DNA from 2 places in the Micromonospora sp. CA-259024 genome. Region 2 is predicted to be linked to the other one. Evidence: predicted binding sites of a transcription regulator. Region 2 holds the regulator's gene; the other holds the start of a gene.
What was found. The regulator HspR, encoded in region 2, represses chaperone genes until heat shock. The targets are predictions, from matches to a motif close to TTGAGTNNNNNNNACTCAA.

Region 1: lon (endopeptidase La) is a predicted target of HspR. The motif match lies at 1,750-1,768, and genes of this name have one in related genera.

Annotation. Positions count from the first base shown of each region.
Region 1 covers NZ_JBNJND010000001.1:1,737,950-1,742,359, reverse strand. The annotation lists gene lon (endopeptidase La) at 1-1,726, opposite strand, end outside; gene ACQEUX_RS07260 (manganese catalase family protein) at 1,868-2,737, opposite strand; gene ACQEUX_RS07255 (sensor histidine kinase) at 2,821-3,504, opposite strand; gene ACQEUX_RS07250 (response regulator) at 3,636-4,259, shown strand; gene ACQEUX_RS07245 (histone-like nucleoid-structuring protein Lsr2) at 4,404-4,410, shown strand, end outside.
Region 2 covers NZ_JBNJND010000002.1:1,873,224-1,877,633, reverse strand. The annotation lists gene ACQEUX_RS28250 (cation:proton antiporter) at 1-59, shown strand, start outside; gene ACQEUX_RS28245 (GNAT family N-acetyltransferase) at 71-535, opposite strand; gene ACQEUX_RS28240 (hypothetical protein) at 708-1,139, shown strand; gene ACQEUX_RS28235 (hypothetical protein) at 1,230-1,424, opposite strand; gene ACQEUX_RS28230 (heat shock protein transcriptional repressor HspR) at 1,560-2,000, opposite strand; gene dnaJ (molecular chaperone DnaJ) at 2,031-3,209, opposite strand; gene grpE (nucleotide exchange factor GrpE) at 3,295-4,053, opposite strand; gene dnaK (molecular chaperone DnaK) at 4,102-4,410, opposite strand, start outside.

The DNA.
Region 1 (4,410 bases), on a different contig from region 2:
CCGGGGTGAACTTCGGCCGACCCAGGTAACCGGAGAGGTTGTCGGTGCCGACACGTGCGGGCGTCGGGTCGGTCGCCAGCGTCACCGCCACCTTGCGCAGGATCTTGGCCAGGGCACGCTCGAGCTGCCGGACGCCTGCCTCCCGGGTGTACTCCCCCGCGATCAGCGCGAGAGCCTCGTCGGCGACGCTGACCTCGTCGGCGGTCAGCCCGGCCCGCTCCAGCTGCCGGGGCAGCAGGTGGTCCCGGGCGATGGCGACCTTCTCGTCCTCGGTGTACCCGTCCAGGGTGACCAGCTCCATCCGGTCCAGTAGCGGGCCGGGGATGGACTCCACCACGTTGGCGGTGGCCAGGAAGAGCACGTCGGACAGATCGAGGTCGACCTCCAGGTAGTGGTCCCGGAAGGTGTGGTTCTGCGCCGGGTCGAGCACCTCCAGCAGGGCGGCGGCCGGGTCACCGGCGTAGCCGGCGGCCAGCTTGTCCACCTCGTCGAGCAGGACGACCGGGTTCATCGAGCCGGCCTCGCGCAGCGCGCGGACGATCCGACCGGGCAGCGCGCCCACGTAGGTGCGCCGGTGCCCGCGGATCTCCGCCTCGTCGCGGACACCGCCGAGCGAGACCCGGACGAAATTGCGCCCGAGCGCCCGGGCCACCGACTCGCCGAGGCTGGTCTTGCCCACTCCGGGAGGACCGGCGAGGGCGAGCACCGCGCCGGAGCCGCGTCCGCCGACCACACCGAGGTTGCGCTCGGCACGGCGGTTGCGCACGGCCAGGTACTCCAGGATGCGGTCCTTCACGTCGGCCAGGCCGGCGTGGTCGGCGTCGAGCACCGCCCGGGCCGCGGCCAGGTCGGTGTTGTCCTGGGTACGCGTACCCCACGGCATCTCCAGGACGGTGTCCAGCCAGGTGCGGATCCAGCCCGCCTCCGGGGAGGCGTCACTGGCCCGCTCCAGCTTGCCGACCTCGCGAAGGGCGGCCTCGCGAACCTTCTCCGGCAGCTCGGCGGACTCGACGCGGGACCGGTAGTCGGCGGAGCCGTCCGGCTCGTCCTCGCCCAGTTCCTTGCGGATCGCGGCGAGCTGCTGGCGCAGCAGGAACTCCCGCTGGGACTTCTCCAGCCCCTCGCGGACGTCACTGTTGATCTGCTCGGTGACCTCCTGCTCGGCCAGGTAGTCCTTCACCCAGCCGACCAGCAGCTCCAGCCGGGCGGTGACGTCCGGCGCGGCGAGCAGCTCGGTCTTCTGGTCCAGCGTCAGCCAGGGCGCGTAGCCGGCCGAGTCGGCCAGTTCGGAGAGGTCGGTCATCCGCTCCACCGCGTCGATGACCTGCCAGGCGCCCCGCTGCTGGAGCACGGAGGTCACCAGGGCGCGGTACTCGCGAGCGAGTTCCCGAGCCCGACCGGCGTAGGCGGGTTCGTCGAGTTCGGTCGCCTCGACCCAGAGTGCGGCGCCGGGGCCGGGCACGCCGGAGCCGATCCGGGCCCGGGACAGGCCACGGATGACGGCGGCGGGCTCACCCTCGGGCAGCCGGCCGACCTTCTCGATGGTGGCGACCACGCCGACCGGGCCGTACTCGCCGTCGATACGCGGCACGGCCAGCAGCTTGCGGTCGCCGGTCGCCCGGGCAGCGTCGATCGCGGCCTGGGTGGTCGGGTCGAGGGTCACCGGGATGACCATGCCGGGCAGGAGCACGGCGTCGGTCAGGGGAAGTACCGGAAGAGTTGCCATCGAACACCTGCTATCGCGTTGAGTTGAGCGTGTCTGGCTCAAGTAACAAAGCGTTCCCCTTGTTCCGCTCTGTGACCCAGACCACTCTCCCGGCCTGTCCGTCGGGCCGCCCGGGACCGGCGGGCGACCCGCCGAGACACGTCAGGTGAGCTTGCTCTTCACCATGTTCACGACCGCGCCGGGCACACCCGGATTGGTGCCGTACAACCGCGGGTCCCCCGGGGGCAGCACCGGCTCCGGGGCGTTCGCGCGCGGATTGTCGTCGTACCGGAACTCGCCCTTGCCATCCGGCGCGGGCCCGGACGCCCAACGCCCCTCGGCGGCATCGGTGCCCGACGAGAAGCCCAGGTAGGTGTGGCCGTACTCCTCGGTGAACTCACCGGAGTCCGGGAACGCCTCCGGCACCGGCATCTCCTCCAGGCCGTCCTCCTTGAGCTGCTCGATCGCCGCCAGCCACATGTTCTGGTGCATCGTGTCGCGGGCCAGCAGGAAGCGCAGCATCTGCTTGACGCCTGCGTCGTCGGTCATGTGGAACAACCGGGCGACCTGGAGCCGCCCCTGCGCCTCCGCGGTGACGTTGAGCTGGAAGTCGGCCAGCAGGTTGCCGCTCGCGGTGATGAACGCGCCGTTCCAGGGCACTCCGCTGGAGTCAACGGGCAAGGCCCCGCCACCGCCATGGATGAAGTGCGCCGGGTTCGACCCGGCGTAGGTCGCCGCGCCCCCCGGGTCCTCCGCGATGCCCTCCGACAACGACAGCGGTGCGCTGTCCAGCAGCCGGGTGATCATCGTGACGATCATCTCGACGTGGCCCATCTCCTCGGTGCCGACGTCGAGCAGCAGGTCCTTGTACTTGCCGGGCAGCCGGCAGTTCCAGCCCTGGAACAGGTACTGGTTGGCGACGGTCATCTCGCCCCACTTGCCGCCCAGCACCTCCTGCAACCGGCGGGCGAACGCCGCGTCCGGGCCGTCCGGTTTGGCCTCGAACTGTAGATCCTTGACATGGCTGAACATCCGACCTCCTCGGTACGGGAAACTGGCGGCAAGGCCCTTCCCGCCCCGGTGACCCGAGCGGGCCAACCCGTGTCCCGCCCGGGTCAGCGCACCGGGCGGGACACCGGCAGCAGCACCTCCAACGCCACGCCGCGCGGCCGCAGTCGGTGCGCCCGCAGCACTCCCCCATCGGTCGTGACGAGCTGCCGTACGATCCACAGCCCCAGGCCCGACATCCCGACAGCTGGTGCGGGACGGCGAAGCGCGGCCAGCAGCGCGTCGTCCACCCGGCCCTCGTCGGTGACCAGGATGCTCAGACCGGCTCCCCGCAGCGTCGCGTAGAGCCCGATCTGCCCCTCGGCCGGCCCGTGCCGCAGGGCGTTCTCCACCAGGTTGACCAGCACCTGCCGGGTCCTCCCGGACGGCACCGGGCAGGAGCCGGCCCTCCGGGTGGCCCGAGCGCGCCGTCGACGCGCCGGCACCAGCGCGGCGGCCTCGCGCAGGATGCCCGCCAGAGGGACGGCCGGCTCGGGGTGTGGGGCCAGCGCCAGAGCGCCGGTGCCGGCGGTCGCGCCGCGCAGCAGGCTCTGCAGATGGACGGCCTGGTCGCGGGCCAGCTCCGTGATCGCCCGCCGATCGGCGGTGGTCAGCTCGCGGTGCTCGTCGGCCAGGGCGCGGGTCAGCGACGTCAGGGCGCTGATCGGGGTACGGAACTCGTGGCACAACACCCGCAGCAGCAACTCGGAATCGGCCACCGGTGGTCGGTGATCACCCGGCTCGGGCTCCATTCGGCGCAATCCTCGCAGCAGACCCTGCAAACCGTGCCGTGCGCGCATCCACCCGACTCCCCTCGTTCGGTGCGTACCCGCATGATCGGTACCCGCTGGGGAACGGCCCAGACATGCCGGGAGCCTCCACCATGCGACTCGTTGTCGTGGACGATCACCCCCTCTTCGTCCGCGGCCTGGAGTTGCTGCTCCCGATCACCACCGACGGCCGCGCCGAGGTGGTCGCCTCGACCGGCGACGCCGCCGCCGCGGCCGCGCTGATCAGCCGCTGCCACCCCGACCTGGCCCTGGTCGACCTGCACATGCCACCACCCGGCGGTATCCGGGCGGTGGCCGCGATCCGGCGGACCACCCCACGGGTACGCGTGGTCGCGATGTCCGGCTCCGCCGACGCCACACCGGCGCTGGAGGCGCTGCGGGCCGGTGCCGAGGGGTTCCTACCCAAGACCAGCGAACCGGAGGAGCTGCTGCCCCCACTGCTGGCCATCCTCGACGGCTGGGCGGTGCTGCCGGCCACATTGCTGCACGCCATGCTGCGACCCGCACACGCCACACCGATCGACCTCGACGGCGAGGAACGTCGGCTGCTGCGGTCGATCGCCGCGGGCCGCAACACCGTCGACATCGCCGAAGAGCTGCACGTCTCGGAGCGGACGGTCAAACGGATGACCGCCGCGCTGCTGCGAAAGTTGCGGGTGTCCAACCGGGCGGAGGCGGCCGCCGTCGCCGGGCAGGCCGGTCTCCTCGCCGAATGAACTCCCTTCATCGCGCCGATTCACGGTTTTGCTCGGTAACGGAATCGCGACGCGCCGAATGAATGGGACGCATATTGTTGCGGATTACCGGGGTGATAGGTCAGACTTTGGACACATCCCGCCGCACACAGGGAGTAATCGGCAATGGCGA
Region 2 (4,410 bases):
GCACCCGCGCGGCGGCCCAGCGGCAGGAGCGGATTCCGGTCGCCGACTCACTTCACTGACCTGGACAACGTCAGCGGGTGGGTCCTTCGGTCCACCTGAACGCTGCGGCTGCGTGGGTCGCACCCTCACGAAGGTAGAAGCGGTGCGCCTCGGTTCGGGCCAGACCGGACTCCAGGAAGACGTAGTCGGCGCCCTGTTCGTGCGCCCACGCCCTGGCCGCCGCCAGGAGGTTTGCGCCGACACCCCGGGAGCGCCAGTCGGGGTGCACAGCGAGATCCTCGATCGAAGCCCGACGGCCGAAGCGCACCGAGAGGATGTCCACGTAGACGCTGGCCACACCGACCAACTGATCCTCATCCGATCGCGCCTCGAAGAGCGCGGCGTCTTCGTGGGCGAGCAATTGCGCGGTCCGCTCGACGGCGCGGTCGCGGTCCCAATCCACGGGACGGCTACCGGGAGGGGCGAAAAGCCACTCCAGCCCCGTGACGAACTGAGCCTCGGCGCCCCGCTGGAACCGTCGAACGTGGATTGCCATAAGAGCATCATCGGCTGCGCTGTCGATGCAGTGGACCCGCCCATGCCAACGGTTGCGGAATTGCTCCCCATGGGGACTACCGCAGCACCCGGCGGCGGGTTACCGTTTCGCCGCAGCAGCCAGGGTCCGCAGGCAGCGTTGCCAAACGCGGGCGAGAGCGGAAGGTTGGCCGGTGAGCGTGCAGGAGTCGACTTTCCACGGCTTCGCCAACCCCGTCGATCCGACTCCGGCGGAGTTGCGAGCCTGGGCGTACAAGCCCGATTCGGTGCCGTTGGCCTCGATGCCACCCGACTGGGACCTGTTGGTCTCCGGCGACCGCCTGGTGCTGACACTCTTCGAGTTGGCGATGGACCCGACCTGCCCGGCGCGGCGTTTCGCGCTGCACTGCCTCTACATCTACGCGGCCGACGGCATTCGGACGAACTTCCGCGCCCACCCCAAGCGTCGCTTCCGCAAGCTCGTCGAGCAGGCCGAGCGTGACGGCGACGAGCTGATGAAGATCTGGGCGCACAACGGCCGGGTGCTGCTGGCTCGACCGGACCTCTTCGTCTACCGCGACTGGTGCGAGGGCGGCCTGGTCCGGGAGAACCGCCGCCTCGGCTGAGGCGGACGACGGTTCAGGCGCCCGCCTTCGACGAGAACGGCGAACGGGCCGGGACCCCCCGTGGGTCCCGGCCCGTACGTCGGCTTCCGGTCAGTCCTGCTTCCGTTCGGTCTCGGCCGGGGCCTTGTCGCCGCCGTGGTCGCCCTGTTCGGCGAACCGGCCGGCCTTGATCTGGTCCCGGAAGGTTCCCTTGGTCACCTTGTCGAACTTCTCCCGAACGGTGTCGGCCAGGCCTCCCAACCGGTCCTCCGTCTGCTGGGCCACCTTCTCTGCCGGCTCCGTCATCGCTCCCCCTCGCCATGCCGGTAGTCCGTATTGAGATGATTGGACCCTTATCGACAGGCTAACCGAACCGGCCCGGACCGCGCCGGGATTCCGGTGCGGTCCGGGCCGAAGAAGCGGAACCGGGTGAGCGGCTGATCAGCGATCGGGCGTACGGCGGGGCCGCCAGACCACCAGCGCGGTGGAAGTGCGATTGGTCGGCACCAGATCCCGGCCCGGGAAGCGGGCCAGCGACTCCAGCTCGGCCACCCGGCGGTACGCGGCGTCCAGCTCCGCCTCCAGCCGGGCCACCCGCTGCTGCGCCTGCTCCAGCAGCCGCTCCAGCCCGATGATCCGCTTGACGCCGGCCAGGTTGATCCCGTCGTCCTGGCTGAGCCGCTGCACCTCGCGCAGCAGCACCACGTCGCGGACGCTGTACCGACGCCCGCCACCAGCGGCCCGGCCGGGCTGCACCAGCCCCAGTCGGTCGTACTGGCGCAGGGTCTGTGGGTGCATCCCCGCCATTCGGGCCGCAACCGAGATCATCAGCACCTTGGCCTCGTAGGCAGGGTCGCCCGAACCGAGGAACTCGCCCGACATCCCGCTCACCTCCGCGTCCATTCCACCGGACTAACTGACCCGACGCACCCGCGCGTCGAGATGTTCCCGGGCTGCCGGCGGGCTCTGCTCGGCGAACGCCTCCAGCGCCGTACGCGCCTCGTCCGACAGCCGGGCCGGCACCACCACGTCCAACGTGACCAGCAGGTCACCGGCCTGCCCGTCGCGGCGGACCACACCCTTGCCGCGGGCCCGCAGCACCCGCCCGCTCGGCGTGCCCGGCGGAACCCGCAGGGTCACCGCGCCGTCGAGCGTGGGCACCCGCAGGTCCGTGCCGAGCACGGCCTCCGCGAAGGTGACCGGCACGGTCAGCGTCAGGTCGTCGCCGGTACGCCCGAACAGCTCGTCCGGCCGAACCTTGACGTGCACGAACAGGTCACCGGCAGGGCCACCACGCTCACCCGGCTCACCGCGCCCGGCCAGCCGGATGCGCTGGCCGTCGGCCACCCCGGCCGGGAAGCGCACGTTCATCGTGCGGGTCTTGGTGACACCGCCGCTGCCGTGGCACTCCGGGCACTTCTCCTCGACCACGGTGCCGACGCCCTGGCAGGTGCGGCACGGCTCGGAGAAGCTGAACGACCCCTGGTTGCGGGTGGTCACGCCGGCACCGTGGCAGACCGGGCAGGTTTGCGGCTGGGTGCCGGGCTTGGCCCCGTTGCCGTGGCAGGTTTCGCAGACTCCCGGCGCACGCAGCGTCAGGGGCAACGTCACCCCGCGCACCGCGTCACCGAAGTCGAGCGCCACTTCCGTCTCCACGTCCCGACCACGGGCCGGGCCGCGCGGCGCGGCCTGCCCACCACCCTGACCGCCGGTGAAGATCGAACTGAACAGGTCCTGGAAACCGGTGCCGCCGAAGCGACGGTCACCGCCCCCGCCGCCGAACATGTCGGAGACGTCGAACGGCATGCCACCCGCCTGGCCCCCGCCCCGGGCGTTGCGCCGGAACGCGCCCGAGCCGAACAGCGAGCGCATCTCGTCGTACTCGCGGCGGCGGCCGGTGTCGGACAGCACGTTGTACGCCTCGGACGCGGCCTTGAACCGCTCCTCGGCCTTCGGGTCGCCCGGGTTGTGGTCCGGGTGCGACTCCCGGGCCACCTTGCGGTACGCCTTCTTGATGTCATCCGCGGAGGCGGCCTTGTCCACGCCCAGCACGGCGTAGAAGTCCTTCTCGATCCAGTCTTTCGAACTCACCGGTCCACCCCCTTCCGACCGCCGTGGCCCGGCCGTCCCGCCCCCCGCTGCGCGCGGGGCGGGACGGCCCGGTCACTCTCTCGCACTATTCCGGATCCGCGACCGCGACCAGCGCGGGACGCAGCAGCCGCTCACCGAGCTGGTAGCCGCGCCGCATGACCTGCACGCAGGTCGGCTCGCTGACCTCGGCCGAGGTCTGGTGCGCGACCGCCTCGTGCCGGGTCGGGTCGAACGGGTCGCCCTGCTCGCCGAAGGCGTTCAGGCCGAACTTGCCCAGCGCGCTGGTGAGCTGTTCCGCCACCGTGCCGAACGGCCCGACCAGGTCGCCATGTTCCCGGGCCCGGTCCAGGTCGTCCAGGATCGGCAGCAGCGCGGCCAGCACCGAACCGGTCGCCTGCTCCTGCACCAGGCTGCGGTCCCGATCGACCCGCTTGCGGTAGTTGGCGTACTCCGCCGACACCCGTTGCAGGTCCCTGGTCCGCTCGTCCAGCTCGGCCCGGAGCGCCTCCAACTCGGCGCCGAGCGGGCTGCCCGTGCCACCGCCGTCGACCGGCTGTGCCGGGGCGTCCACCACCGGCGGCCCGGACGGCTCCGGACCGTCGGTGGAGTTGACCTCGACCTCGATCTCGTCGACCACGATCTCGGCGTCCTCGACAAGGCCCTCGGCCGGGGCGTCACCGCCCGCGTCGGCGGCGGTGCCCTCCGGCTCGGCTGTGTCGACGAGCTTGCGGTTGTTGCGGATGACGACCCGCTCCCCGTCGCCGGTGGTCGGCTCCGTGGGCGCGGAGCCACCCGGCGTCGACCCGGTGTCGCCCGGGTCGGCGGCTCGTGGCTTCTGCGTCATGCGGCTACCTCATCCCCTTCGCCGTGGATACGTGTCGGAGGCCGACGGTCACTTCTTGCCGTCCTCGTCCACGATCTCCGCGTCGACCACGTCGTCGGCACCGCCGGCCTGGGCGCCGGTCGCGCCGGTCGCACCCGGGCCGGCCTCGCCACCCGGCTGCTGGCCCTGCTCGGCCTGCTGCGAGTAGAGCAGCGAGCCGGCCTGCTGGGAGACCTGGGCCAGCTTCTCGTGGGCGGACTTGATCTTCTCGATGTCCTGGCCGCCGAGGGCACCGCGCAGCTCGCCCAGTGCCTCGTTGAGCTGCTCGCGGTTCTCGCTGGGCAGCTTGTCGCCGCTCTCGGCGAGGAACTTCTCGGT